One region of the Aureimonas populi genome, then DNA from elsewhere that is predicted to be linked to it. Evidence: predicted binding sites of a transcription regulator. Region 1 holds the regulator's gene; each other region holds the start of a gene.
What was found. The regulator PhoB, encoded in region 1, activates phosphate uptake and scavenging genes when phosphate is short. The targets are predictions, from matches to a motif close to TGTCATNNANCTGTCAT.

Region 1 (9,815 bases):
CGCAACATTCTCGTCCGGCACGGAACGCGGCTCTCCATCCGCTCCGTTCCGGGGGAAGGGTCGGTCTTTTCCGTCGCACTGCGCCGCGCGATCGATGACGGGAATGAGAAAACGCAGCACTCTCAGTGAGATGCGTTGTCATAAAGCTGAAACCTCGCAGCCCTATAGGATCGGCCCATGATGTTGTTCGCGACCTCGGCGCGTTTGCGCAGGCTCCAGATGGCGGCGGCCCTGTCCGCCTGTGTCGCGGGCGGGCCCGCGTCCGCGCAGCTATCCGAGCCGATCCAGGTCGCCGGTTCCTCCACCGTGCTTCCCTATTCGCAGATCGTGGCGGAGAATTTCCGGGAGGTCTTCCCGGCCTTCCGCACCCCCATCGTGGAATCGGGCGGCACGGGCGGCGGGTTCACCCAGTTCTGCGCCGGCATCGGCTCCTCCACCATCGATATCGCCAACGCCTCGCGGCCCATCACGGAAAACGAGAAGCGGGCCTGCGCCGCCTCGGGTGTGACGGAAATCCAGGAAGTGCGCTTCGGCTATGACGGCATCGTCTTCGCCTCCGCCGCCCGCGGCGCGGCCTTCGAGCTCACCCCGCGCATCGTCTTCCAGGCGTTGGCGGCCCGCGTCGTGGTCGAGGGGCGGCTGGTCGACAATCCGTACACCCGCTGGTCGCAGATCGACCCAGCGCTGCCCGACCAGCCCATCGCCGCCTTCATCCCGGCCGAGAACCACGGCACGCGGGAAGTGTTCGACGAGACCCTGCTGGAGCCCGGCTGCGAGGCCAGCGGTGCGCTGGAGGCCTTGCTGGCGAGCGGCCTCGACCCTTCGGCTGCCGAGGATGCCTGCCTCCAGGTGCGGCGTGGCGGTTTCGTGGCCGACGTCTCGGGCGACTACACCGAGACGCTCTCGCGCATTGAGGCCAATCCGCAGGCCATCGGCGTCTTCGGCCTCGCCTTCTACGAGCAGAACCAGGACCGGCTGCGCGTGGCGAGCGTCGATGGCGTGGTGCCCTCGGTGGAGACGATCTCGGCCGGGGAATACGTCGTGTCGCGGCCGCTCTTCTTCTACGTCAAGAGCGCGCATGTCGGGATCATTCCGGGCCTGAAGGAGTTCGTGGACTTCTTCCTCGACGACCAGATGATCGGCCCGGATGGGCCGCTCGCGCGCTACGGCCTCGTTCCCGCCCCGGACGAGGAACGCGCCGCATACCGGGCCGGGTTCTCGGCCCGCACGCTTCTGGCTCTGTAAACAGGCCCCGCCGCAGGAAGAAACGATGCAGAGTTCGACCCTCGTCCTGATCGTCCTGGCGATCGCCGCGTTGAGCGCCTTCGGGGCGGCCCGCCGCTCGCGCGCCGTGGCGGCTGCGGGGGGAGGGGCGCGGCTGCATTCGCGGCCCGTCTACCACGGCGCCTATGCGGCCTGCCTCGCTGCCGTGCCGGCGCTCCTGCTGTTGGCCCTGTGGCTCGCCATCTCGCCGGCGGTGGTCTCGGGGCTGGTCCGCGAGACCTTCCCGGAGGATCTGGGGCCGCAGCTCTCCGCCTTTCCGGGACTCACCGAGGGCATCGTGGACGCGCTGTCGCGCGGCATCCGCTCCCTGCCGGCGGCCGAGCAGGCGGGCGTTACGGCCATGGGCATCGCCGAGCTGGGCCCCGCCCTGCAGCGGCGCGGCTTTCCCATCGCCGCCGCCGCGCAGGACTTCATGATCGGCTCCGCGACGGCGCGCATCGCGGCGGAGGACACGAGCCGGCAGGCCATGAGCGTGGCCGTCCTCGTACTGTCGCTGGCCGGCGCGGCCATCGGCGTTGCCGGCGTGAAGCTGCGGCTGAAGGCGCGCGACCGGGTGGAGGGCATCGTTCGCGCCTTCCTTATCCTGTGCTCCTCGCTCGCCATCCTCACCACGGTGGGCATCGTCTTCTCCATGCTGTTCCAGGCCATGGACTTCTTCTCCATGGTGCCGATCGGCGAGTTCCTCTTCGGCACGGTGTGGGACCCGCGCTTCGCCTCCGCCGGCTCCACGGCGGCGGGGCAGTTCGGCCTCGTCCCGCTTCTGGCCGGCACGCTCTACATCGCGCTTGTCGCCATGCTCTTCGCCGTGCCCATCGGCCTCTTCGCCGCCATCTACATGGCCGAATATGCGGGGCCGCGAACGCGCTCGCTCGTCAAGCCGCTGCTGGAGGTGCTGGCCGGCATCCCCACCATCGTCTACGGCTTCTTCGCGCTCATCACCGTCGGGCCCCTGCTTCGCGACCTCTCCGGCCAACTGAACGGGCTCCTCACGGGCAGCTACGCGACCTTCATTCAGGCGCAGTCGGTGCTCACGGCCGGCATCGTCATGGGCATCATGCTGATCCCCTTCGTCTCCTCGCTGTCCGACGACGTGATCACCGCCGTGCCGCGCTCGCTGCGCGACGGTTCGCTGGGCCTTGGCGCGACACGCTCGGAAACGGTGAAGAAGGTGGTGCTGCCCGCTGCGCTGCCCGGCATCGTCTCCGCGCTTCTGCTCACCGCCTCCCGCGCCATCGGCGAGACGATGATCGTGGTGCTCGCCGCCGGCATCGCGGCCAACATCACCATCAACCCCTTCGAGGCGATGACCACCGTGACGGTGAAGATCGTCAGCCAGCTCACCGGCGACATCGACTTCACCTCGCCGCAGAGCCTCGTCGCGTTCGCGCTCGGCCTCACGCTCTTCGTCATCACCTTGGCGCTGAACGTCTTCGCCCTCTACATCGTGCGCAAGTACCGGGAGCAATACGAATGAGCCGGACCCTCTCGAAAGCTCCCCCGCGCCGCGACATCGGCATCAGGCGCCGCTATGCTGCCGAGCGCCGCTTCAAGGCGTACGGCATCGCGGCGGTGGCCACCGGCCTGTTCTTCCTGGCCTGGCTGCTGTTCACCGTGGTGGGGCAGGGCTACACGGCCTTCTGGCAGACCCAGCTTCGTCTGCCCGTGACCTTCTCCGCCGAGGTGCTGGACCCGCAGGGAACCGGCGCGCCGGAGCCAGCCGCCCTGATGCGCGCGGACTATCCGCGCCTTGCCCGCGAGGCGATGGTGACGCGGCTGGGCATCGACGGGCAGGACCGCGCGGTGGCCGGCGAGGCCGGCGGCCTCGTCTCGGACGGCGTGCGCACGCTCCTGCGCGACATTGTGATGGACGACCCCTCCGTCATCGGTACCACGCAGGAGGTCTGGCTGCCCGCCCGCTCGACGGTGGACTCGGCCGTCAAGGGCCAGTTCGACCTGACGGTGGAGGAGAGCCGGCGCCCGCTGAACGACCGGCAGCTCGGCTGGATCGAGGAGCTTTCGGCCTCGGGCGACCTGTCCCAGCGCTTCAACACCGGCTTCTTCACCTTCGGCGCCTCCTCCCGCGCCGAGACGGCAGGGGTGGGCGTGGCCATCGTCGGCTCCTTCACGATGATGGCGATCGTGCTGGCGCTGGCGCTGCCCATCGGCGTGGCGGCCTCGATCTATCTGGAGGAGTTCGCGCCGAGGAACCGCTTCACCGATCTCATCGAGGTGAACATCAACAATCTGGCGGCGGTGCCCTCCATCGTCTTCGGCCTTCTGGGCCTTGCCATCTTCATCAATTTCTTCGGCCTGCCACGCTCGGCCGCGCTCGTCGGCGGGCTGGTGCTGACGCTGATGACGCTGCCCACGATCATCATCGCCACGCGCGCGGCGCTGCGGGCCGTCCCGCCCTCGATCCGCGCCGCCGCGCTGGGCCTTGGCGCATCGAAGAACCAGATGGTCTTCCACCACGTTCTGCCGCTGGCCGCGCCCGGCATCCTGACCGGCACGATCATCGGCCTCGCGCAGGCGCTGGGCGAGACCGCGCCGCTGCTGCTCATCGGCATGGTCGCCTTCGTCGCCGACTATCCGGGCGGGCCGATGAACCCCTCCACCGCGCTGCCGGTGCAGATCTTCATGTGGGCCAACGAGGCCGACCGCGCCTTCGTGGAGCGGACCTCGGGCGCCATCATCGTCCTCCTCCTCTTCCTCGCCGCGATGAACGTCGCGGCCGTCCTCCTGCGCCGCCGCTTCGAGCGGCGCTGGTAGAAAGGCACCCGATCCATGGACCAGACCGTGCCCCTCGCGCCGATGAAGATGCGCGGCAAAGGCGTCAGCGTATTCTACGGGGAGAAGCAGGCGCTCCACGGCGTCGACCTCGACGTGCCGGAGCGGCAGGTGACGGCGCTGATCGGCCCCTCCGGCTGCGGCAAGTCCACCTTCCTGCGCTGCCTGAACCGGATGAACGACACGGTGGAAGGCGCGCGCGTGGAGGGCGACATCACGCTCGACGGCGAGGACATCTATGCGCCCGAGCTCGACGTGGTGGAGCTGCGCGCGCGGGTGGGCATGGTGTTCCAGAAGCCCAACCCCTTCCCCAAGTCGATCTTCGACAATGTCGCCTACGGGCCGCGCATCCACGGCCTGGCCAGGGGCAAGGCGGAGCTGGAGGAGATCGTCGCCTCGAGCCTGAAGCGCGCCGGCTTGTTCGAGGAGGTGAAGGACCGGCTGCACGACGCGGGCACCGGCCTGTCCGGCGGCCAGCAGCAGCGGCTGTGCATCGCCCGCGCCATCGCCGTCTCGCCGGAGGTGATCCTGATGGACGAGCCCTGCTCTGCGCTCGACCCCATCGCCACGGCGACGGTGGAAGCCCTGATCGACGAGCTCAAGCAGAATTATACGATCGTCATCGTCACCCACTCCATGCAGCAGGCGGCGCGTGTTTCGCAGCAGACCGCGATGTTCCATCTCGGCAGGATCGTTGAGGTCGGCCCCACGGAGAAGATGTTCCAGAACCCGGACGACAAGCGCACGCGCGACTACGTCACCGGGCGCTTCGGCTGATTGGAGGAAGAACATGGTCGGTCATATCTCATCCACCTACGACGACGAGCTGAAGTCGATCCTGCGCCGGATCTCCGAAATGGGCGGGCAGGCCGAGCGCATCGTCGCGCGCGCGGTGGAAACGCTGATGCGCAGCGACGCGGAGGGCGCGCAGGCGGTGGTGAAGGAGGACAAGCTCCTCGACGCCGCCCAGCGCGAGCTGGACGAATATGCCATCCGCACCATCGCCAAGCGCCAGCCCATGGCGCAGGACCTGCGCGAGATCGTGGGCGCCATCCGCATCTCCAACGACCTGGAGCGCATCGGGGACCTGGGCAAGAACATCGCCAAGCGCGTCATCGCCATCCACGAGCACAAGCAGCCGGTGAAGCTGACCCGGGGGCTGGAGCACCTCTCGGAGCTGGCGCTGGAGCAGTTGAAGGACGTGCTCGACGCCTATGCGGTGCGCGACGAGAGCCGGGCGGAGAGGGTGCGGGCGCGAGACGAGGAGATCGACGCGATGTACACCTCGATCTTCCGCGAGCTTCTGACCTATATGATGGAGGACCCGCGCAACATCACCGCCTGCACGCATCTTCTGTTCTCGGCCAAGAACATCGAGCGGATCGGCGACCACGCCACCAACATCGCCGAGACGATCTACTACATCAAGACGGGGCACCAGATGGAGCTGGACCGGCCGAAGGACGACCGCACCCACGCCATCGTCGCGCCGGTCAAGAGCGACTGAGGCCGGCGATGGGCGCGCGCGTCACGGTGGTGGAAGACGAGGAGGCGCTCGGCATCCTCCTTCGCTACAATCTGGAGGCCGAGGGATACGAGGTGGAGGTCATCGCGCGCGGCGACGAGGCCGATATCCGCCTGCGCGAGGAGATGCCCGATCTCCTGATCCTCGACTGGATGCTGCCGGGCCTGTCGGGCGTCGAGCTTTGCCGGCGCCTGCGTATGCGGCCCGAGACACAGCGCCTGCCGATCATCCTGCTCACCGCGCGCGGCGAGGAGAGCGAGCGCGTGCAGGGGCTGGCGGTGGGGGCGGACGACTATGTCGTCAAGCCGTTCTCCACGCCCGAGCTGATGGCCCGCGTGCGCGCCATGCTGCGGCGCGCGAGCCCGGAGCGCATCTCGACGAGGCTGGGCGCCGGCGACCTGGAGCTGGACCGCGAAACGCACCGGGTGCGCCGGGCGGGGCGGGAGGTGAAGCTCGGCCCCACCGAGTTCCGCCTGCTGGAGTTCCTCCTCCAGGCGCCCGGCCGCGTCTTCTCCCGCGAGCAGCTTCTGGACGGGGTCTGGGGGCGGGACGTCTATGTGGACGAGCGGACCGTGGACGTCCATGTCGGGCGGCTGCGCCGGGCGATCAATCGCGGCAACCGGCCGGACCCGATCCGCACCGTGCGCGGTGCGGGCTACTCGCTGGACGAAACCTTCACCGGCGGCGCGTCAAGGCGCGCCTGATAAGAAAAAGGCGGCTCGCGCCGCCTTTTTCTTCAGCAGCCTCAGGCTTCGCCTTCGTCCTTCAGGAAGGGCTCGACCTCGCCCTTCAGCTTGATCGTCAGCGGCTTGCCCTTGCGGTCCAGCGTCTTGCCGGCCGCCACGCGCACCCAGCCTTCGCTGACGCAATATTCCTCGACATTGGTCTTCTCGACACCCTTGAAGCGGATGCCGATGCCGCGCGCGAGCAGCGCCTCGTCGTGGAACGGGCTGTCGGGATCGACCGAGAGGCGGTCGGGCAGCGTCTGGCTCATCGCCGCCTCGCTCAACGCACGCGCCGGCGCTCGGACACCGGCTGGAAGGCGATGCGGGCGTGATACTGGCAATAGGGCGAGGCATCGCCCGAGTGGTTGCCGCAGAAGCGGAAGTCCGGCGAAAGTGGGTCGCCCAGCGGCCACTTGCAGGTGCGCTCCGAGAGCTGGACGAGGGTGAGGTTGCGCGAGATGGGCACGATCTCGGCGCTGCGCGGCTCCTCGTGCAACTCGGGCGCGGCGACGACCTCTTCCTCCTCTTCCATCTTCAGCGCGGTCGCGCCCACGGCGCGCGCCATCGGCTGGCGGGCAACGGCGCTCTGCGAGGAGACGACGAGGCGGGGCGCCTCGGCGAGGATGCGCGGAGCCTCGGCCGGCTTGGCGCGCACCTCGACCACGGTCTCCTCGGCCACGGCCGGCACCGTCTTGATGCGGCTTTCGAGCTTGAGACGATGGACCTTGCCGATCACCGCATTGCGCGTCACCCCACCGAGTTCGCCGGCGATCTGGCTGGCGCTGTGGCCTTCCGACCAGCGCTTCTTCAACAATTCGATGCGTTCATCCGTCCAGCTCATTTGCGGGAGGCTCCTCGTTTCGGCTATCGCGCGGACGTTTGAATCCAATAACGTTCCCGGAGGGGAAATCCGGGTCGCGCACCATATGTGGGTGATATCTAGGGTTCGCCGCACGAAATCTAGTATGTGGGGGAGAAGTTACCTTATGGTGCGACTCGCTGACAAGAGTCGCGCACCCTCCGGCGAATCGTTTTTGTCTTTATCCCCAGCTTGCGCGGGCCTTGCGCCGTGCGCGAAGCGGGTGGCCGGCAGCTTCGTTGACAATCGCTGCGCCGGGCATGGTATATTGTTCCCTTCGATGTTCGAAGCAAAGGAAAGCCTGCCCGTGGCAGGCTTCGTTCGTTTAAAGAGCCCTCCCTCCCGCTTGGTAAGAAGCGAAACCCAGCCATGGCCTCTGCCGATCAGACCCTTTCTCCCCTCTATGCCACCTATGCGCGCGCCGACCTGCGCTTCGAGCGAGGCGAGGGCGTGTGGCTGGAGACGCAGGACGGGCGGCGCTTCCTGGATTTCGGCGGCGGCGTGGCCGTCAATTCGCTCGGCCATGCCCATCCGCATCTCGTGGAGGCGCTGAAGAGCCAGGCCGAGAAGCTCTGGCACGTCTCGAACCTCTACGAGATTCCCGGCCAGGCGCGGCTCGCGCAGCGGCTGGTTGAGGCCAGCTTCGCCGACCGCGCCTTCTTCACCAATTCGGGGGCGGAGGCGCTGGAATGCGCCATCAAGACGGCGCGCCGCTGGCATTATGTGAACGGCCGGCCGGAGCGCTTCACGATCCTCACCTTCGAGGGCGCCTTCCATGGCCGCACGCTCGCCACCATCGCGGCCGGCGGGCAGAAGAAGTATCTGGAAGGCTTCGGCCCCAAGGTGGAAGGCTTCGAGCAGCTTCCCTTCGGCGATATCGAGGCGGTGAAGGCCGCGATCGGCCCGCAGACGGCGGCGATCCTGATCGAGCCGATCCAGGGGGAGGGCGGCATCCGCGTCGTCCCGGCCGAGTTCCTGCGCGCCTTGCGGGCTTTGTGCGACGAGCACGGCCTGCTGCTGGTCTTCGACGAGGTGCAGACCGGCGTGGGGCGCACGGGGCGCTTCTACGCCTATGAGAATTCCGGCGTTGAGCCCGATATCCTCGCCTCCGCCAAGGGCATCGGCGGCGGCTTTCCGCTGGGCGTGTGCCTGGCCACGGAGGACGCCGCGCGCGGCATGACCGGCGGCACGCATGGCAGCACCTATGGCGGCAATCCGCTCGCCATGGCGGTCGGCAACGCGGTGCTGGACGTCGTGCTGGAGGAGGGGTTCCTGACCCATGTGCGCGACATGGCGCTGCTTTTCCGGCAGAGCCTGGAAGGCCTGAAGGACCGCTATCCCGACGTGATCGAGGAAATCCGCGGCGAGGGCCTCCTGCTCGGCATCAAGGCCAGGGTGCCGAACGCGGATCTCCTCATGTCGATGCGCGATAAGGGGCTGCTGGGCGTGCCGGCCGGCGACAATGTGGTACGCCTCCTGCCGCCGCTGATCGTCTCCGCGCAGGAGGTGCGCGAGGGCATGGCGCGGCTGGAGTCGGCGCTGGCCGCACTCTCCGTCTCGGGCGCCGCGATCGCGCGGGACGACGCGGCATGAGCGGGGACGCGAGCTTGCGGCATTTCCTGGACCTCTCGGCGGTGGACCGCCGGGATCTTCGCGCCATCCTCGAGGACGCCAAGGCCCGCAAGGCCGCCGGGCGCGCCGGCGCGCGCCCGCTGGAGGGGCGGGTGCTGGCGATGATCTTCGAGAAGCCCTCCACGCGCACGCGCGTGTCGTTCGACGTCGCCATGCGCCAGCTCGGCGGCGAGACGCTGTTTCTCTCTGGCGCCGAGATGCAGCTCGGCCGCTCCGAGACCATCGCCGACACCGCGCGCGTCCTCTCGCGCTATGTCGACGCGATCATGATCCGCACCACCGAGCATCTGCGCCTTCTGGAACTGGCCGAGGCCGCCACGGTGCCCGTGGTCAACGCCCTGACGGACGACACCCATCCCTGCCAGATCATGGCCGACCTGCTCACCTTCGAGGAGCATCGCGGCCCCGTGGCGGGCAAGACCTTCGCCTGGACGGGTGACGGCAACAACGTGCTCAATTCCTTCATCGAGGCGGCCTCCCGCTTCGACTTCTCCCTGCGCATCGCCACGCCCGAGGGCTCCGAGCCCGCCGGCCTCTACGTGCAGAAGGCGCTGGAGGAGGGGGCCTCGATCCTCATCACCCAGGACCCGCAGGAAGCGGTGGAGGGCGCCGACTGCGTCGTCACCGACACCTGGGTTTCCATGGGGCGCGAGGAGGAGGCGCGGGGCCACAACGTGTTCGTGCCCTATCAGGTCAACGAGGCGCTGATGGCGCGCGCCCGGCCCGACGCGCTCTTCATGCACTGCCTGCCCGCCCATCGCGGCGAGGAGGTGACGGATGCGGTGATCGACGGGCCGCAATCGGTGGTCTTCGACGAGGCCGAGAACAGGCTTCACGCGCAGAAGGCCGTTCTGGCCTGGATGTTCGGCGAGGTCCGCGCGCATGGATGACGACATGCCGGGCCTCGGCGAATTCGGCTTCGCGGGCGACGACGCCGTGGTGCCCTTCCAGGTGGAGGCGCTCGACGCACGCGGCCGGGCGGTGCAGCTCGGCGCCATGGTGG
Region 2 (9,815 bases), 260 kb from region 1:
GAACATCCAGGAGAGCTTGTGCCAGGTCGGCGCCGGATGCACGAGCAGCGGCGCGTCCTTCTTGAACATCCACTTGATGCCCTTGATGAAGGTGGCCGGGTTGTTCCACACCTCGGCGTTGGAGGCCGAAAGCTGGCCGCCATTGGCGAAGGAGGTTTCCATGCCGGCGAAGGGCTGACGGTCGAAGACCGTCACGTCGAAGCCCTGCCGCATGAGCTTGTAGGCCGTGGTCACGCCGGTGATGCCGGCGCCGACGACGGCGATGGTGGGGGCGGAATTATGGGCGGCGGTTGCTGAACGGGCAGTCATAGGCACGATCCTTCCGACTCGTCGATCCCGAGTCCTCGTCGTGCCCCTCTCCGTCATCGGCCTGAGAGTTTCACGGGACGAGGTTCATCCTCCTCCCGCTTTCTCCTTCGGCGGGCGACCGTTGGACGGGCCGCCACTCTCCGGATTTGTGAACCACGCCGCGCGGTCCTTTTGCCTGAGAGTTTCCGGGGCGGTTGCTCCTTCGGCGCCGGCTGTCGACCGGTCTCTCCCGCAAGCGGCGATTACAGGATCAAGATACCTCCCGCCTCTCCGCGCGGCAAGCGCAAAGAAAAGGCATTTTCTGCCTTCAGGCGCGCCGCTTGCCGCTTTGCGTGTCGAAGAGATGCAGATGGTCCGGGTCCGCCAGCGCGGTGAAGGGCGTACCGATCTCGCGCCGCGCATAGCCGGGCATGCGCACCGCGATCTCCGCGGCCCCGCTGGCCGGCGTGCCGTAGATGTAACTCTCGGCGCCCACCATCTCCACGGCCGTCACGGTCAGGTCGAAGGTCAGCCCTTCGGCCGCCTCGCCCGGGCCCAGGATGCGCATGTGCTCAGGCCGGATGCCGAGCGTCGCGCCCGGCCCCGCCCCGCGCGCGCCGGCGAAGGAGAAGACGGACGGCAGGTGCTGCGCCGTGGTCTCGTCCAGCGGCACGAGGTTCATCGCCGGAGAGCCGATGAAGCTGGCGACGAACAGGCTGGCGGGCTTCTCGTAGACCTCCAGCGGCGTGCCGACCTGCTCGATCAGGCCGCCGTTCAGCACCACCAGCCGGTCGGCGAGCGTCATCGCCTCGAGCTGGTCGTGGGTCACGTAGAGGCTGGTGGTCGAAAGGCGCTTCTGCAGGGAGCGGATCTCGGCGCGCATCTGCACGCGCAGCTTGGCGTCGAGATTCGACAGCGGCTCGTCGAAGAGGAAGGCGGCGGGCTCGCGCACGATGGCCCGGCCCATGGCCACGCGCTGGCGCTGGCCGCCCGAAAGCTGGCCGGGCTTGCGGTCGAGGAAGGGGGCGATCTCCAGTATGCCGGCCGCCTCGTCGATGCGCCGCTCGATCTCGGCCTTCGGCGTCCTGCGGTTCTTCAGGCCATAGGCGAGGTTCTGGCGCACGGACATGTGCGGATAAAGAGCGTAGTTCTGGAACACCATGGCGATGTCGCGGTCGGCGGGCTCCTTGTCGTTCACCACGCGCTCGCCGATGCGCACCGTGCCGCGCGTGATGGATTCCAGCCCGGCGACCATGCGCAGGAGCGTGGACTTGCCGCAGCCGGAGGGGCCCACCAGCACCACGAACTCGCCGTCGGCGACGGTCAGGGAAATGCCCTTCACGGATTCGGCCGACGCGCCGGGATAGGTCTTTCCGACCTCCTGAAGATCGATGGACGCCAAGTTCTCACTTCTCCGTTTCAACGAGGCCGCGCACGAACCAGCGCTGCATGAGGAGCACCACCAGCACCGGCGGCAGGATGGCCAGGATCGCCGTCACCATGACCAGATGCCACTGCGTGGCCGCGTCCGCGAAGGACATCATCTTGCGGATGGCAATGATGATCGTGTTCATCTGGTTGTCGTTGGTGACGAGCAGCGGCCACAGATACTGCGTCCAGCCATAGACGAAGAGGATGACGAAGAGCGCGGCGATGTTGGTCTTCGACAGGGGAAGCAGGATGTCCTTGAAGAACCGGATCGGCCCCGCCCCGTCGATCCGCGCCGCCTCCACCAGCTCGTGCGGGATGGTGAGGAAGAACTGCCGGAAGAGCAGCGTGGCGGTGGCGGAGGCGATGAGCGGCAGCGTCAGGCCCGTGTAGGTGTCGATGAGGTTGAGGTCCACCATCACCTTGTAGGTCGGCAGGATGCGCACCTCCACCGGCAGCATCAGGGTGATGAAGATCATCCAGAAGAACGCCATGCGGAAGGGAAAGCGGAAGAAGACGATGGCGTAGGCGGAGATGATCGAGATCACGATCTTGCCCACCGCGATGACGAGGGCCACCACCGTGGTGTTCCACAACAGGCGCCAGACATTGACGCCGCCGATCTGCCCCACGCCCCCGAACAGCGCCTGATAGTAGTTCGCCCACCCCTCGCGGCCCGGCAGCAGCGGCAGCGGCGGGTTGAGGATGGTGCGCAGCGAATGGGTGGAGGCCGAGAAGGTGTAGTAGATCGGAAAGGCGACGATCACGACGCCGAGGATCAGGCACAGATGGGCGAAGGCCGTGGCGTAAGGGCGGTTCTCGATCATGGCCGGCTCCTCATGCGTAGTGCACCTTCTTCTCGATGAAGCGGAACTGGAAGGCCGTCAGCGCGATGACGATGGCCATCAGGATCACCGACTGCGCGGCCGAGGTGCCGAGATTCAGGTTCACGAAGCCGTCGTTATAGACCTTGTAGACCAGCGTCTCGGTGGCCCGCGCCGGCCCGCCGCCCGTCACGGCATGGATGATGCCGAAGGTGTCGAAGAAGGCGTAGGTCGTGTTGATGACGAGCAGGAAGAAGGTCGTGGGCGCCAGGAGCGGGAAGACGATGGTCCAGAAGCGCTTGGCCCCGCGCGAGCCGTCGATGGCCGCCGCCTCGATCAGCGAGCGCGGGATGGCCTGGAGGCCGGCGACGAAGAACAGGAAATTGTAGCTGATCTGCTTCCACGCCGCCGCCATCACCACGAGCACCATGGCCTGGTCGCCGTTGAGCAGCGGGTCCCACGGCACTCCCATGTCGCGCAGCATGTAGGCGAAGGTGCCCATGGCGGGGTTGAACATGAAAAGGAAGAGCATTCCCGCCACGGCCGGCGCCACGGCATAGGGCCAGATCAGCATGGTGCGATAGAGGCCCTTGCCGCGCACCACCTTGTCGGCGGCGGTGGCCAGGAGCAGCGCCACCGACATGGCCAGAAGCGCCGTGGCGAGGCTGAAGACCACCGTCGTCCAGACCGAGCCGAGATAGTTCGGGTCCGACAGGACGGCGCGGAAATTGTCGAGCCCCACGAAGCTGGTGCGCAGGCCGAAGGGGTCCTCGCGCAGCGTCGACTGGTAGATGGCCTGGCTCGCCGGCCAGTAGAAGAAGACGAGCGTGATGGCCACCTGCGGCGCGAGCAGGAGATAGGGCAACAGCTTGTTGGGAAAGGCGGCGTTCTGCACGCGGGCTCCTGACTTGCGGCAAGGGGCCGGGGCGCTCCGCCCGGCCGGACAGGCAGGGGCCGGACAAACGCCCGGCCCCGCTCCATCGTCGTTTCGGCGCGTTTACTGCGTCGCGGAGGCGATGGCGGCGTTGCCGCGCTCCACGGCCTTGTCGAGGGCGGCCTGCGCGTCCTGGCTGCCGTTCAGCATCGACTCGAACTCCTCGTTCTGGATGTCGCGCACCTGCGGCAGGTTCGGCAGGCGCACGCCGCGCGAGTTCTCGGTCGGCGCCTTGCCCATCATTTGCGTGATCGGCGTCTCGCGGCCCGGATTCTCCTCGTAGAAGCCGGACGCCTTCGTCGCCTCGTAGGCGGCCATGGTCACGGGCAGATAGCCCGATTCCTCGTGCAGGCGCTGCTGCACCTCGGTCTGCGACAGGAAGTTGAAGAACTCGGCGACGCCCTTGTACTCCTCGTCCGGGCGCCCGTCGAAGACCCAGAGGCTGGCGCCGCCGGGAATGGTGTTCTGCGGCGCGCCCTCGGCGTTCCCCTCATAGGGAAGCTGGCCGATGCCGTAGTTCATGCCCGAATTGACGACATCGCCGAGGCCGCCCGAGGATTCGGTGAGGATGGCGCACTCGTTCGAAAGGAAGAGCTGCTTGGCCTCCGAGGTGCGGCCGCCGTAGCGGAACACGCCGTCACGCGCCAGGTCCGCGATGGCCTGGAAGTGCTCGACATAGATCGGCTCGTTGATCTTGAGCTCCACATCCGGGCCGGCAAGGCCGTTCTCCTGCGTGCCGTAGGACACGTCGTTCCAGGCCGCGAAGTTCTCCAGATGGATCCAGGTCAGCCACGTGGACGTGTAGCCGCAGGGCGCGGCGCCCGAATCCTTGATCGTGCGCGCGGCCTCGAACACCTCGGCCCAGGTGGCGGGCGGGCTTTCGGGGTCCAGCCCGGCGGCCTCGAACGCGTCCTTGTTGTAGTAGAGGACGGGCGAGGACGAATTGTAGGGGAAGGACAGCATGGTGCCGTCCGGGCGCGAGTAATAGCTGACGATGCCCGGCAGATACTGCGCCTTGTCGAAGGCGTAGCCGCCCTCCTCCAGCACCTCGGCCACCGGGCGCACGGCGCCTTCGGCGCCCATCATCACGCCGGTGCCGACATCGAAGACCTGGATGATGGCCGGCGCCTGGCGCGCGCGGAAGGCGGCGATGCCCGCGTTCAGCGTCTCGGGATAGGTGCCCTTGAACACGGGGACGAGGCGGTAGTCGCTCTGGCTCTCGTTGAACTCGGCGGCCAGGCGCTCCACCACGTCGTTGTTGGCCCCGCTCATGGCGTGCCACCACTGGATCTCGGTCTGCGCCGCGGCGGGCGCGGCCATGGTGCCGGCAAAGAGCAGGGCGGCGAGAGCGCCGGCCTTCTGGAAGGTCTCAGTCATCTGGATTTCGCTCCCATTGAACGCCGCGACATGCGGCCGGGCACCACCCTCCTAGCGGCGCCGGCCAACGGCTTGATGAAATTTCTATGACAGTTCGGTAACGTCGGAAAGCCCTGATCACGCTTTCCTTTCACGCCCCGACCGCGATTCTCACAACTCTTTCGGCCGCGGGTAGCGCTGCGCGCTCTCCAGGACGTTGAGGTCCATGTGGTTGCGCATGTACCGCTCGGAGGCCTTCTGCAACGGCTGGTAGTCCCAGGGAAAATACGCGCCGTTGCGCAGCGCCTCGTAGGTGACGTGCCGGCGCGCCTGGCTGGCGCGCACCGCTTGGTCGAAACCGGCAAGGTCCCACCGCGCCGCCGCCATCTCGCGGAACCGGGCGAGGACCCCGGCCGCCTCCGGGTCTTGCGAGCGCTCGTCCAGCTCGTGCGGATCGGCGGACAGGTCGAAGAGCTGGTCGGGATCGGCCGGGCAATGGCTGAACTTCCAGCGCCCCTCGCGCAGGCAGACCATCGGTGCGACGGAGCCTTCCGCCGCATATTCCATCGGCACCGCCGCGCCCCTCGCGCCGCGCGCCGCGGTGGCCAGCAGCGAAAGGCCGTCGAGCCACTGCGCCTGCGCCGCCAGGTCGATCCCGGCCAGCTCGGCCAGCGTCGGCACGATGTCGAGCGTGGAGACCGGCGCCTCGACCAGGGACCCTTCGCGCCCCGGCACGTGCAGCATCAGCGGCACCCGCGCGGAAGGCTCGAAGAAGTTCATCTTGAACCAAAGGCCGCGCTCCCCCAGCATGTCGCCATGGTCGGAGACGAACAGGATGGCGGTGTTGCCGGCCATGTCCGTCGCCTCCAGAACGTCCAGAAGCTCGCCGATCTTCTCGTCCACATAGGAGAGGTTGGCGAAATAGGCGCGGCGCGAGGCGGCGATCATCTCGTCGGTGATGTCGTAGGCGCCGTCCTCGCACGCTTCCATCAGCCGTCGCGAATGCGCGTCCTGCCGCTCGAGGGGGAGACGCTTCACCTCCGGCAACAGCGCCGAGCAGTGCTCGTAGAGGTCGAAGAAGCGCGGGCGCGCGACATAGGGGTCGTGCGGATGGGTGAAGGAGACGGTGAGGCAGAACGGCCGTGAATCCTGCCGTCGCGCCAGATCGTAGAGCCTGGCCTTGGCGTGGTGGGCCACCTCGTCGTCATATTCGAGCTGGTTGGTGATCTCGGCCGTTCCCGCGCCCGTGACGCTGCCGAGATTGTGATACCACCAGTCGATGCGCTCCCCCGGCCTGGTCCAGTCGGGCGTCCAGCCGAAATCGGCCGGGTAGACATCCGTCGTCAGCCGCTCCTCGAAACCGTGGAGCTGGTCCGGGCCGACGAAATGCATCTTGCCGGAAAGGCACGTGCCGTAGCCCGCGCGCCGCAGATGATGGGCGAAGGTGGGAATGTCGGAGGGGAATTCGGCGGCATTGTCGAACACGCCGGTGCGCGAGGGAAGCTGCCCGCTCATCAGGCTCGCCCGCGCCGGGGCGCAGAGGGGGCTGGCGGTATAGGCGTTGGCAAAGCGCAGCGAGGCGCCCGCCAGCGCCCTGAGGCGCGGCACGTGCAGGAAATCCGCCGGCCCGTCGGGGAACAGGGTTCCCGCCAGTTGATCGACCATCAGGATCAGGATGTTGGGGCGAGCGTCCGGCATGGCGTTCCTCTTGCGCATCGGCCCGCTCTAGCCGGCCCCCCACGCGAAGGACAAGGGGCTCATTCCGCCGGTTGCGGGCCCGCGCCGGCCCCGTGGGCCGGATGATCGCCCGGCGCCCTGGGCAGGAAGCGCCCGATGCGCCGGGCGAAGCCATCCAGAAGGGTGAGGATCACCGGCACGAAGATCAGCGTCAGGAGCGTGGAGGAGATCAGCCCGCCGATCACCGCATGGGCCATGGGCGCGCGCTGCTCTCCGCCCTCGCCCGCGCCGATGGCGATGGGCAACATGCCGAAGATCATCGCCAGCGTCGTCATGACGATGGGCCGAAGGCGCACGGCGCCGGCCTCCACGAGGCTGTCGTGGAGCGACATGCCCGCCGCGCGCGCCTGGTTGGAATAGTCCACGAGGAGAATGGCATTCTTCGTCACCAGCCCCATCAGCATGATGAAGCCGATGATGGAGAAGATGTTCAGCGTCGAGCCCATGACGAGGAGCCCCAGCAACACGCCGATCAGCGAGAGGGGCAGCGTCATCATGATGGCGACCGGCTGGAGGAAGGAGCCGAATTGCGAGGCGAGAACGAGGTAGATGAAGATCACCGCCAGGCCCAGCGCCTGCACGGCATAGCCCAGGCTTTCCTGCATGTCCTGCGTCTCGCCGCCGAAGACGACCCGCATTCCCGCCGGCACCTCGATCCGGGCCAGCGCGGCCGTCAGGTCGGCCGACACGTCGCCGAGCGCGCGCCCGGACACGTTGGCGTCCACCCGCACCTCGCGCGAAAGGTCGCGGCGATTGATGGTGGTCGGGGCGATGGATTCGACGATATCGGCCACCTGCTCCAGACGCACGATAACCGGGCGCTCGTTCGCATCCATGCGGCTCGTGGCCAGCGTCAGGTCGCGCAATTGCTGGGCCCGCTCGCGCTGCTCGCGTGGCAGGCGCACCATCACGTCGTAGGATTCCCCGTCCGGCGCGTTCCAGACCGAAACGGCATCGCCCGCGATCAACGGGCGCAGGAGATTGGCGATATCCTCCACCGAGACGCCGAGGTCGTCGGCAGCCTCGCGGCGCACGCGCACCGCCAGTGTCGGGCGCTCGTCCTCGATGGAGGATTCGACCTCTACGGCGCCCGGAATGGCGCGCAGCGCGGCGGCGACCTCGCCCGAGACCCGGCGCAGATCCTCGTCCGAATCGCCAAGGACCGAGATCTGAAGCGGCTTGCCGCCCGGCCCCGCCACCGCGTTCTGGTTGATCGACACGTCGAGCCCGGCGATGACCGAAAGCCGCTGGCGCAGCGGCTCGGCAAGGGAAGCGGCCGACATAGAGCGCTCCCCGAGCGGCAGCATCGTGACCTGGATATTGGCGGCGTTGAAGCCGCGCGCGCCCGCCGAGTTCACCGTGGAATAGGTGGAGGCGATATCGGGAAACTCCGCCAATGCGGCCTCGACCTGGCGCACCTTCACCGCCGTATAGTCGAGCGAGGACCCCTCCGGCACCTCGATGACGATGGAGAACTCGCCCTGGTTGCCCTGCGGCAGGAACTCGCCCCCGATGCGCGGCACCAGCATCAGGCTGCCGGCGAAGACGACGAAGACCGCGATGACAGTGAGGGCGCGATGGGCGAGGCTCCAGCGGATCACGTCGCGATAACGCTCGGCGACGCGCGTGAAGCCGCGGTCGAACCGCTCCACCAGCCGCCCGACCGGCCCGCGCCGGGCATCCGGCTGGGCCTGCGGATCGTACCAGACGCTGGAGAGCATGGGGTCGAGCGTGAAGGCGACGAAGAGCGAGATGAGCACCGCCACCGACACGGTGACGCCGAATTGCAGGAAGAAGCGGCCGATGATGCCGCCCATGAAAGCGACGGGCAGGAAGACGGCGACGATCGACAGAGTGGTGGCCACCACGGCGAGGCCGATCTCGTTCGTCCCGTCCAGCGCGGCCTGCCGGTGGCTCTTGCCCATGTGGAGATGGCGCGTGATGTTCTCCCGCACCACGATCGCGTCGTCGATCAGGATGCCGATGGCCAGAGACAGCGCCAGAAGCGTCATCGTGTTGAGCGTGAAGCCGAGGAAGTAGATCACCGCGAAGGTGCCGATCACCGAGATCGGCAGCGTCAGGCCGGTGATGACGGTGGAGCGCCAGGAATTCAGGAACAGGAAGACGATGGCCACCGTCAGCAGCGCGCCCTCGATCATCATCTGCTGGACATTGGTGACGGAGGCGGCGATGGACCGGGAATTGTCCTGCGAGATATCGAGGACGATGTCCTCGCGCGCCAGTTCCCGGGAAAGCACCTCGATCTCGGCCCGCAGGGCCTGCGCCACGCCCACCGTGTTGGCGCCCTGCACCTTCACCACATCGACGCCCAGCGCCGGGGCTCCGTTGCGGGTGGCCCGGCTCGTGAGCTCCGCGCCTCCGTCCAGAATACGGGCCACCTGGCCGAGATAGACCGGATAGCCGCCATCGCGCGCGACGATGATGCGCTCGAAATCCGCGACATCGCCGATGCGCCCCTCGATGGTGACGATCCGCTGGTCGTTGCCGGAGGTGATGTTGCCGGCGGCGCGATCCTGGTTCTCGCGCGCGACGGCCTCCAGCACGCGCGAAGCCGCGATGCCGAACGCCTCCAGCCGCTCCGGCTCGATCATCACCAGCACCTGCCGGTCGCTACCGCCCACGATGGTGGTCTGCCCCACGCCCTCGATGACGTTCAACCGACGGGTGATGATCTGGTCGGCAATGCGCGTGATCTCGGACAGTTCGCGCGTGGGCGAGGATACGGCCACCGAGAGGATCGGCGCGTCGTCGGGGTTGAAGCGCGTGATCTGCGGCGTGTCCACCTCGTCGGGGAAGCCCGCCTCGAGCTGGGCGACGCGATCGCGCACTTCCTGCGCGGCAAGGCGCGAATCGACGTCGAGCTCGAATTCGACGATCACCAGCGAGCGGCCCTCGAAGGATTCGGACTGGACGCTCTTGATGCCGCCGATGGTGTTGACCGCCTCCTCCACGCGCCGCGTGACATTGGTTTCCACCGTCTCCGGCGCGGCCCCGGTATAGGTGGTGGCCACCACCACGACGGGCAGGTCGATCTCGGGAAACTCCTCCACGCTCATGCGCGAGAAGCCGAACAGGCCGATCACGAGGATCGCCGCCATCATCATGGTGGCGAAGACCGGATGGGAAACGCTGATGCGGGTGAGGAACATGGCCGTCGGGCTTTCCGGGGCCGCGCCCCTCTACGCTTAGAGTTCGGCCATCCGATATTCGACATCGGGCCTGAGATC
Region 3 (9,815 bases), 1.3 Mb from region 1:
CACGCGCACCGACGTGGTGCCGCAGGAGGTGCGCAACGAAGTGCTGCCGCTCCTGATCCACGGCGACGCGGCCTTCGCGGGGCAGGGCGTGGTGGCCGAGTGCTTCGGCCTGTCGGGCCTTCGCGGCCACCGCGTGGGCGGCTCGATCCATGTCATCATCAACAACCAGATCGGCTTCACCACCAATCCGCGCTTCTCGCGCTCCTCGCCCTACCCGTCCGACGTGGCGAAGATGGTGGAGGCGCCGATCCTGCACGTGAACGGCGACGACCCGGAAGCGGTGGTCTATGCCGCCAAGATCGCCACGGAATACCGGCAGACCTTCCACAAGCCTGTCGTCATCGACATGTTCTGCTACCGGCGCTTCGGCCATAACGAGGGCGACGAGCCCGGCTTCACGCAGCCGATCATGTACAAGACGATCCGCGCCCACCGCACGACGCTGGAGATCTACAGCGACAAGCTGGTGGCGGCGGGTGTCCTGACGAAAGAGGATGTCGAGACGCGCCGCGGCGAGTGGCGCGCGCATCTGGACGCCGAATTCGAGGCGGGGCAGGCCTACAAGCCGAACAAGGCGGACTGGCTGGACGGCGCTTGGTCCGGCTTCCGGCGCGCGGCCGACGAGGAGGAGCCCCGGCGCGGCGCCACGGGCGTGCCGATCAAGACGCTGAAGGAGATCGGCAAGAAGCTCACCGAGATTCCCGAGGGCTTCAAGGTGCACCGCACCATCCAGCGCTTCCTGGACAACCGGGCGCAGGCGATCGAGAGCGGCGAGAACATCGACTGGGCGACGGGCGAGGCTCTGGCCTTCGCCTCGCTGATGGCCGAGGGCCACCCGGTGCGCCTCTCCGGCCAGGATTCGGAGCGCGGCACCTTCTCGCAGCGCCATTCGGTGCTCTACGACCAGGAGAACGAGAACCGCTATATCCCGCTGGCCAACATCCAAAAGGGCCAGGCCTTCTACGAGGTCATCAACTCGATGCTCTCCGAGGAGGCGGTGCTCGGCTTCGAATACGGCTACTCGCTGGCCGAGCCGAACGCGCTGACGCTCTGGGAGGCGCAGTTCGGCGACTTCGTGAACGGGGCGCAGGTGGTCATCGACCAGTTCATCTCCTCCGGCGAGGCCAAGTGGCTGCGCATGACGGGCCTCGTCATGCTCCTGCCGCACGGCTACGAGGGGCAGGGGCCGGAGCATTCCTCCGCGCGGCTGGAGCGCTTCCTGCAGCAATGCGCGCAGGACAACATGCAGGTCGCCAACTGCACGACGCCGGCCAACTACTTCCACATCCTGCGCCGGCAGATGAAGCGCGACTTCCGCAAGCCGCTGATCCTGATGACGCCCAAATCGCTGCTGCGCCACAAGCGGGCGGTGTCGGACCTGTCCGAGTTCGCCGGCGAGAGCAACTTCCATCGCGTGCTCTGGGACGATGCGGAGCTGAAGAAGGGCTCCACCGTCAAGCTGGTGAAGGACGCGAAGATCCGGCGCGTCGTCCTGTGCACCGGCAAGGTCTATTACGACCTCCTGGAGGAGCGCGAGAAGCGCGGCATCGACGACATCTACCTGCTCCGCGTGGAGCAGCTCTATCCCTTCCCGGCCAAGGCGCTGATCAACGAATTGTCCCGCTTCAAGGACGCCGAGATCGTCTGGTGCCAGGAAGAGCCCAAGAACATGGGTGCCTGGAGCTTCATCGAGCCCTATCTGGAATGGGTGCTGGACCGCATCGGCCCGGAGAAGAAGCGCGCGCGCTACACCGGGCGCCCGGCCGCGGCCTCGCCGGCGGTGGGCACCATGTCCAAGCATCTCGCCCAGCTCGAGGCGTTCCTCGAGGACGCGCTCGGCACACCGAACGCCTGACAAGACGCCTTTTGGCCCCCACGCGACGAACCGGAAACGAACCGATCATGAGCACCGAAGTCAAAGTCCCCACACTCGGCGAAAGCGTGACCGAGGCCACGATCGGCCAGTGGTTCAAGAAGGCCGGCGACAGGGTGGAGCAGGACGAGACCATCGCCGAGCTCGAAACCGACAAGGTGACGGTGGAGGTGCCCGCGCCCGCCGCCGGCATCCTGGCCGAGATCGTGGCGAAGGAAGGCGAGACGGTGGAGCCGGGCGCGCTCCTGGCCGTGATCGGCGAGGGCGAGGGGGCGGCCTCCGGCGCCAGGGCGCCGGCCGAGAAGCCGGCGGCCACCGGCGGCGGCGAGGCGGCCAGCGCCAAGACCGAGGGCTACGGCAACGCCTCCGAGGCGCCGGCCGCGCCGACCGCCGCGGGGCAGGGCGCAGGGCAGGGGGGCGCTTCGGCTATGCCGGCCGCGCCCTCGGCGCAGAAGCTTCTGAACGAGAAGGGCCTTTCGGCCGGTGACCTCGACGGCTCGGGCAAGCGCGGGCAGGTTCTCAAGGGCGACGTGCTGGAGGCCATCGCCAAGGGCGCGGGCGCCGCGCAGGCCAAGGCCCCGGCCGCGCCGCGCGCGCCTTCGGGCGCGGCGGACGAGGCGCGCGAGGAGCGGGTGAAGATGACCCGCCTGCGCCAGACCATCGCGCGCCGCCTGAAGGACGCGCAGGACACGGCCGCCATGCTCACCACCTTCAACGAGGTGGACATGACGGCGGTGATGGAGCTGCGCAAGAAGTACAAGGACCTGTTCGAGAAGAAGCACGGTGTGAAGCTGGGCTTCATGGGCTTCTTCACCAAGGCGGTGACGCACGCGCTGAAGGAGATTCCGGCGGTGAACGCCGAGATCGACGGCACGGACCTCATCTACAAGAACTACGCCCATATCGGCGTGGCGGTGGGCACGGACAAGGGCCTCGTCGTGCCCGTGGTGCGCGACGCCGACCAGATGAGCATCGCCGAGATCGAGAAGGAGATCGGCCGCCTGGGGCTCGCCGCGCGCGACGGCAAGCTCGGCATGAGCGACATGCAGGGTGGCACCTTCACCATCTCGAACGGCGGCGTCTACGGTTCGCTGATGTCCACGCCCATCCTCAACGCGCCGCAGTCGGGCATCCTGGGCATGCACAAGATCCAGGAGCGGCCGGTGGCGATCGGCGGGCAGGTCGTCATCCGCCCGATGATGTATCTGGCGCTCTCCTACGATCACCGGATCGTCGACGGCAAGGAGGCCGTGACCTTCCTCGTGCGCGTGAAGGACAGCCTCGAGGACCCGGAGCGCCTCGTCCTCGATCTGTAAGACCTCCGGCCGGCCCCCTGCCGGGGCCATGCCCGCAGCATCTGGCCGAAGGGAGAGGGCCGACATGCAGAGCAGCTATCTTCCAGAGCCTGCGGCCCTCATGGCGGTCTTCTCTTTCGCCATCGTGGCCGGCGCGCCGATGCTGTGGTTCGTCGGCGTGTCGCGCTTCTTCACCGTTCCCGCAAGCCGGCAGGGCTTCCTCAGGGCCGGCCGCCGGATCATGCGCGCCACGGGGCTCGTCTTCATCGGGCGGGGGCTGAGGCTCGCCACGGAGCGGATGCATGGGTGAACGCGCGGCCCTTTCGCTGATCGCCGGGCTCGCCTTGCAGGCCGCCCTCGCCGCGCCGGCTTTCGCGCAACCGGCGCCCGCCGGCGATGCGGTGCCGGACTACCGCGACGACCGCTCCACGCCCGAGGCGCTGATCGCCTCGCTTTACAACGCCGTGGAGCGCAAGGAATATCTGCGCGCCTGGTCGTATTTCCGCGAGGAGCCGGGCCGGCCTGACGCCGAGACCTTCGCGGCCGGCTATGCCGATACGGCGCATGTGCGCGTAAGGACCGGGACGGGCACGAGCGAGGGGGCGGCCGGCTCGATCTTCTTTTCGCTGCCGGCGGTGGTGGAGGCCACCGGCACGGATGGCGCGCCGACTGTTTACGCGGGCTGCTACGAACTGCGCCTCGTCCAGCCCGTCAACCAGATTGAGCCGCCGTTCCGGCCGCTCGGCATCGTGGCGGCCGAGTTGAAGGAGGTTTCGGCCTCCTTCGAGGCGGCCGAAGGCGATTGCCCCGAGGAGGGCCTTTGAGATGGAAAGCCTGCCGGCCGAAATCCTCGTTCTGGCCCTCGGGGTCGTGCTTCTCTTCGTCCACACCACGCTTCAGGGCATGCTGGCCACGAAGGAGCGGGGTTCGCAATGGAACGCGGGCCCGCGCGACGGGGAGGCCAAGCCCCTCGGCGTCCATGCCGGGCGTGCCCAGCGGGCGCTCGACAATTTCAAGGAAACCTTTCCGGCCTTCATCGCGCTGGCGCTGGCGCTTTCCGTCACGCAGCGCACCGGGGGGATCGGGGCCGTGGGCGCCTGGCTGTGGCTCGTGGCCCGCATCGCCTATATCCCGCTCTACCTTCTGGGCGTGCCCTATGTGCGCAGCCTCGTCTGGCTGGCCTCGCTCCTCGGCCTCGTCCTGATGCTCATCCGCCTTTTCTGACCCGAACCGAAAGACCGTCCGAGCCATGTCCGAAACAACCGCCTTCGATCTCGTCGTCATCGGCTCCGGCCCCGGCGGCTATGTCTGCGCCATCAAGGCCGCGCAGCTTGGCCTGAAGGTCGCCGTCGTCGAAAAGCGCAAGACCTATGGAGGCACCTGCCTGAATGTCGGCTGCATCCCCTCCAAGGCTCTCTTGCACGCCTCGGAGATGTTCGAGGAGGCCGGGCACAGCTTCGCCGATCTCGGCATCGAGGTGACGCCGGCGCTGAATCTGCCCCGGATGCTGGAGCACAAGGACAAGACCGTGAAGTCGAATGTCGACGGCATCGGCTTTCTGTTCAAGAAGAACAAGATCGAGGGCATCATCGGCACGGGGCGCATCAAGGCGCCCGGCACGGTGGAGGTCGTGGCCGAGGACGGCGCGACGCGTGCGCTCGCGGCGAAGTCCATCGTGATCGCCACCGGCTCCGAGGTGGCGGGCATTCCCGGCCTCGCGGTGGAGTTCGACGGGCAGGTTGTGGTCTCTTCCGACCATGCCATCGCGCTTCCCAAGGTGCCGGAGACCATGGTGGTCGTGGGCGGCGGCGTGATCGGGCTCGAGCTCGGCTCGGTCTGGTCCCGCCTCGGCGCCAAGGTCACGGTGGTCGAGTATCTCGACAAGGTGCTCGGGCCGATGGATTCGGAAGTGTCCACCGCCTTCCAGAAGCTTCTCGCCAAGCAGGGCTTCGATTTCAAGCTGGGCGCCAAGGTGACGGGCATCGCCCGTGACGGCGACAAGGCGAGCGTGACCTTCGAGCCGGCCAAGGGGGGCGAGCCCGAGACGCTTTCGGCCGATGTGGTGCTGGTGGCGACCGGCCGGCGGCCCTACACGCAGGGGCTGGGCCTCGAGGAGGCGGGCGTCGCGCTCGACAAGGCAGGGCGCGTGGAGATCGACGCGCACTACAAGACCAATGTGGACGGAATCTACGCCATCGGCGACGTGGTGAAGGGGCCGATGCTGGCCCACAAGGCCGAGGACGAAGGCGTGGCGCTGGCCGAAATCCTGGCGGGGCAGGCCGGGCACGTGAATTACGGCGTGATCCCCTCCGTCGTCTACACCCAGCCGGAGGTCGCCTCGGTGGGCGTGACGGAAGACGAGCTGAAGGCCTCGGGCGTCGCCTACAAGGTCGGCAAGTTCCCCTTCATGGCCAACGGGCGGGCGCGCTCCATGCTCTCCACCGACGGCTTCGTGAAGATCCTGGCCGACAAGGAGACCGACCGTGTGCTGGGTGTGCATGTGCTCGGGCGCGGCGCGGGCGAGCTGATCGCCGAGGCGGCGGTGCTGATGGAGTTCGGCGGTTCCTCAGAGGACCTCGCCCGCACCTGCCACGCGCACCCCACCCTGTCGGAGGCCATGCGCGAGGCCGCCTTCGCGACCTTCGCCAAGCCCATCCACATCTGACCGGCCGACCGGAAAAGCGAAAGCCGCCGTGCGGGACGACGCACGGCGGCTTTTTTCATCGCGCCAAGGGCGCGATGAAACCTTATCGGGCGGCAGCCGCGCCGTTGCCGGCCGCATTGTCGTTGGCGGCGCCGCCACGCCCGCGATAGGCCGCCAGCGCCTCGTCCACGAGGGAGATGGCGGTGGCGGCGTCCTCGTAGCCGTTCAGCTCCACGCGCTTCCGGCCGGCGGGCAGGTCCTTGTAGACACGGAAGAAGGCTTCCAGCCGCTCGAGCTCGACGGCCGGCATGTCCGCCAGCTCTGCGATGGCGTCATATTGCGGGTCCACGTCGGAGACCGGCACCGCCACGACCTTGTCGTCCTCCTCGCCGCCGTCGATCATCTTGAGGATGCCGATGGCGCGGGCGCGGATGATCGCGCCGGGAACGATGGGCTCGCGCGTGTAGACGACGGCATCCAGCGGGTCGCCATCTCCGGCGAGCGAGGAGGGGATGGAGCCGTAATTGGCGGGGTAGACGACGGGCATCGACTGGAAGCGATCGACGATCACATGGCCGTTGTCGGGGTCGATCTCGTATTTGGTGAAGCTGCCTGCCGGGATCTCGATCACGACGTTGAACTCGCCGCCCTCCTCGGGCTGCGGGTAGGCGTAGGGTGCGACGAAGCCCTGTGCGAGGGAGGGCGTGCTGGCGAGCGCGAGAAGGGCGGCGGCGCGCAGAAGAGTCTTCATGACGGTCTCTTTCGACAGTTGTCCGGGACCGCCTGCCGATAGGGCCCTTGCACGAACTCTACGCGACGATGCGATGACGCTCCGATGACGGGGGGCGATGTTTCACGTGAGTCAATCCGCCCGTGAAACGCGCCAGCCTTGCGCGCGCAGCAGCTCCACCAGGCCTTCCTCGCCCGGCAGGTGAAGGGCGCCGACGGCGACGAAGACGCCGCCCGCCTCGATGGTGGGCGCCAGGCGTTCGGCCATGGTGCGGTTGCGCGACAGGATCACCCGGTCCTCGAAGGCCGCATAGGCGGCGGCCGTCCGCTCGTCGCTCCGCGTCTCGGCCAGCCCTTCGAGGGCCGGGCGAATCGCGCCGATGCGCCCCTGCAGGTAAAGATCGATCATCGTCTCGAAAAGGTCGGGCAGGCGGTCGATCATGTCGAGCGTGGCGAGGAGGTTCAGCGCCTGGAGATCCTGCGGAAGCGCGGCGAGGGCCTGCATCTGCTCCTCGGCGGACTCAAGGCCCACGAGGGCCTTGCCGTCCTCGCTCGCGCGCTCGGCGAGGCGCAGATCGAGAATCGTCTCGCCCGCCGCGCTCCGCTGCGCCTCGCAGGGCGGCGCGACGAGTGCGAGCGTGACGAACCAGGGCTGAAGCGTCGTGACCGAGTGCGCCGGCACGCCCTGCGCCTCGAGCGCGGCCGCAAGGCCCGCGCGCCGCTCGGCCGGAAGCAGGTCTTCCAGCGCCGTGCCGGGCGGCAGGAGCGTCAGGTCGGGACGGGAGAGGAGGAGGCCGGCCAGCCGGCTCTCGTCCGTCAGGTCCGTGGTCTCGATGACGAGCGTCCGCGCGCCCGCAAAGGCGCTTTCCGCCTCGGCGGTCAGCGCGACCACCCGTGGATCGGACAGATGCATCGTGCCGAACAGGAAGGAGGCGGGGCGTTCGTCGCGCTCGATGCGGAAGAGCCGCCCCTCGCCATTCGGAACGCCGGCCGCTTCGCCTTCGATCCTCTCGATCAGCGCGGGCTCGGCGTCCGCCATCAGGCTGGCGCCGGCCTGGCAGGCTTCCTGCGCCCGCGCGGCGCCCGTGAAGGACAGGCACACGAGGAGGCCGGGCAGGACAGCCGACCGGATGGCGGCCGCGAGGCGGCCGGTTCGCAGTGAAGGCATCGGGATACTCGCCGCTCGGTTGCGATCGGATCGTTCAATAGAGCATTCGCGCGGAAAACCGAATCGGGAAGGACGAGCAGGCTCGCCCGTTTCCCCTCTGCCGGTTGACCGGCGCTCAGCGGCGCGCGCGGGGGTGGGCGTTCTCGTAGACCGCCATCAGCCGCACGGAATCGACGGCCGTATAGGCCTGCGTCGTGGAGAGGGACGCGTGGCCGAGCAGGTCCTGGATGGTGCGCAGGTCGCCGCCGGCCGCCAGCAGATGCGTGGCGAAGGAGTGCCGGAGGGCATGGGGCGTCGCCGATTCGGGCAGGCCGAGAAGCCCGCGCAGCCGCGCCATCTCGCGCTGGACGATCTGCGGCCGCAGCGGCCCGCCCCGCGCGCCGCGAAACAGGGGCGCCTCTCCCGTCAGGTCGAAGGGGCAGAGCCGCCGATAATCGGCCACCGCCGCCAGCACGGCCGGCAGCAGGGGGACGAGGCGCTCCTTGCCGCCCTTGCCGGCCACGGCGATGGACCGGGCGCGGGGGTCTGCCAGCGCGTTGCCCGGCAGGCCCAGCGCCTCGGAGATGCGCAGGCCGCAGCCGTAGAGAAGCGTCAGCACCGCCACGTTGCGCGCCGAGATCCAAGGCTCGGTGGCCATGGCCCCCGCCTCCTCGGTCACGGAGAGCGCATCGACGGGGCTGAGCGGGCGGGGCAGGGAGCCGCCGTGCCGGGGCGCGCGCAGGGCGCTGGCACCGGCCGTGGAGGCCAGCCCCTCCCGCTCCAGATGGCGCAGGAAGGAGCGCAGGCCGGCCAGGCCCCGGCCGAGGCTGCGCGCGCCGACGCCCTCCCGCCGCCGGTCCGCCAGGAAGGCGCGCAGATCGGCCGGGCGCAGATCGGCCAGATCGGCGAGGCGCGCCGGGCGCCCCTCGTGCCGGGTGAGGAAGACCAGGAACTGGCGCACGTCGCGCTCATAGGCCGCAAGGGTCTGCGGCGAGGCGCGCCCGCCGGCCGCGAGGCGCTCCAGCCATTCGGCCTTGCGCGCCAGAAGCGCCGGCTCGCCATGAACGAGAAGAGACGTGGTCATCGAATCGATCCCCCCTCGGGACAGGACATGCGCGGGCACGGGGCGCGGCGAAGGCCCGCACTGGACGAAACGAGCATACGGACCATTTGCGATGCTGACGCGGCGCGCGGCCCGACCGGACGCCCGCACGCTGAACCCCACAGGGAGACGTTTTTCCATGAAACGACACGCAACCGCCATCTGGAACGGCGCGCTCGGCGACGGCAAGGGCACGATCACCACCCAGTCCGGCGCGCTCGATGCGCATGGCTATTCCTTCAAGGCGCGCTTCGAGGACGAATCGGGCCGTTCGGGAACCAACCCGGAGGAGCTTCTGGCCGCCGCCCATGCCGGCTGCTTCGCCATGCAGCTTTCGCACTTCCTGGCCGAGAACGGCACGCCGGCCGAAGAGTTGAAGGCGCGCGCGGTGGTGAGCGTCGAGCAGGGCGCGGCCGGCTTCGAGATCACGCAGAGCGCCATCACGCTCGAGGCCAAGGTTCCGGGCATCGAGGAGGCGGCGTTCCGGGAGCTGGCCGACAAGGCCAAGGCCGGATGCCCCGTTTCCAAGGCGCTGGGCGCGATCACGGTCTCGCTCGACGCCAAGCTCCTCTGACGAAGGGCGCCGCCCGGGCCGATCAGCGCGGGCGGCGCTTCCTGGCATAAAGCTCCAGCCGGTGCGAGACGATCTCGTATCCCAGCTCCTTGGCGATCTCCTCCTGAAGCGCCTCGATGCGTTCGGAGCGGAACTCGATGACGTCGCCCGAATCGATGTCGATCAGGTGATCGTGGTGGGCGCCGTCCGCCTGCTCGAACCGCGAGGGCCCGTCGCCGAAGGCATGGCGATGGATGGCGCCCTTCTCCTCCAGCACCTTCATGGTGCGGTACACGGTGGAGAGGGAAATGGACGGATCGACCGCGCAGGCGCGGCGGAAGATCTCCAGCGCGTCCGGGTGATCGCCGCCGTCCGTCAGGATCGTCAGGATCGTGCGGCGCTGGCGCGTGATCCGCACGCCGGCCGCGCGCAGCAGCGATTCGTAGTCTTGTGCTGGCTGCGCCGGCTCTGC

Region 2: ugpB (sn-glycerol-3-phosphate ABC transporter substrate-binding protein UgpB) is a predicted target of PhoB. The motif match lies at 4,927-4,943, and genes of this name have one in related genera.
Region 3: J7654_RS04585 (inorganic diphosphatase) is a predicted target of PhoB. The motif match lies at 6,637-6,653, and genes of this name have one in related genera.

Annotation. Positions count from the first base shown of each region.
Region 1 is NZ_CP072611.1:2,260,779-2,270,593, forward strand. Features, by position in the region: gene J7654_RS10500 (ATP-binding protein) at 1-129, shown strand, start outside; gene J7654_RS10505 (substrate-binding domain-containing protein) at 181-1,245, shown strand; gene pstC (phosphate ABC transporter permease subunit PstC) at 1,271-2,758, shown strand; gene pstA (phosphate ABC transporter permease PstA) at 2,755-4,053, shown strand; gene pstB (phosphate ABC transporter ATP-binding protein PstB) at 4,069-4,848, shown strand; gene phoU (phosphate signaling complex protein PhoU) at 4,862-5,578, shown strand; gene phoB (phosphate regulon transcriptional regulator PhoB) at 5,587-6,300, shown strand; gene J7654_RS10535 (DUF3297 family protein) at 6,342-6,590, opposite strand; gene J7654_RS10540 (GcrA family cell cycle regulator) at 6,602-7,162, opposite strand; gene J7654_RS10545 (aspartate aminotransferase family protein) at 7,550-8,773, shown strand; gene argF (ornithine carbamoyltransferase) at 8,770-9,702, shown strand; gene J7654_RS10555 (Hsp33 family molecular chaperone) at 9,695-9,815, shown strand, end outside.
Region 2 is NZ_CP072611.1:1,998,763-2,008,577, reverse strand. Features, by position in the region: gene J7654_RS09240 (D-amino acid dehydrogenase) at 1-309, opposite strand, end outside; glycine riboswitch at 350-462, opposite strand; glycine riboswitch at 463-551, opposite strand; gene J7654_RS09235 (sn-glycerol-3-phosphate import ATP-binding protein UgpC) at 617-1,690, opposite strand; gene ugpE (sn-glycerol-3-phosphate ABC transporter permease UgpE) at 1,695-2,543, opposite strand; gene ugpA (sn-glycerol-3-phosphate ABC transporter permease UgpA) at 2,554-3,435, opposite strand; gene ugpB (sn-glycerol-3-phosphate ABC transporter substrate-binding protein UgpB) at 3,538-4,794, opposite strand; gene betC (choline-sulfatase) at 5,002-6,528, opposite strand; gene J7654_RS09210 (efflux RND transporter permease subunit) at 6,588-9,737, opposite strand; gene J7654_RS09205 (efflux RND transporter periplasmic adaptor subunit) at 9,774-9,815, opposite strand, start outside.
Region 3 is NZ_CP072611.1:984,082-993,896, reverse strand. Features, by position in the region: gene J7654_RS04615 (2-oxoglutarate dehydrogenase E1 component) at 1-1,855, shown strand, start outside; gene odhB (2-oxoglutarate dehydrogenase complex dihydrolipoyllysine-residue succinyltransferase) at 1,903-3,189, shown strand; gene J7654_RS04605 (hypothetical protein) at 3,254-3,478, shown strand; gene J7654_RS04600 (hypothetical protein) at 3,471-3,992, shown strand; gene J7654_RS04595 (MAPEG family protein) at 3,994-4,392, shown strand; gene lpdA (dihydrolipoyl dehydrogenase) at 4,418-5,833, shown strand; gene J7654_RS04585 (inorganic diphosphatase) at 5,916-6,563, opposite strand; gene J7654_RS04580 (TraB/GumN family protein) at 6,675-7,709, opposite strand; gene J7654_RS04575 (tyrosine recombinase XerC) at 7,825-8,772, opposite strand; gene J7654_RS04570 (OsmC family protein) at 8,930-9,364, shown strand; gene J7654_RS04565 (Fur family transcriptional regulator) at 9,387-9,815, opposite strand, start outside.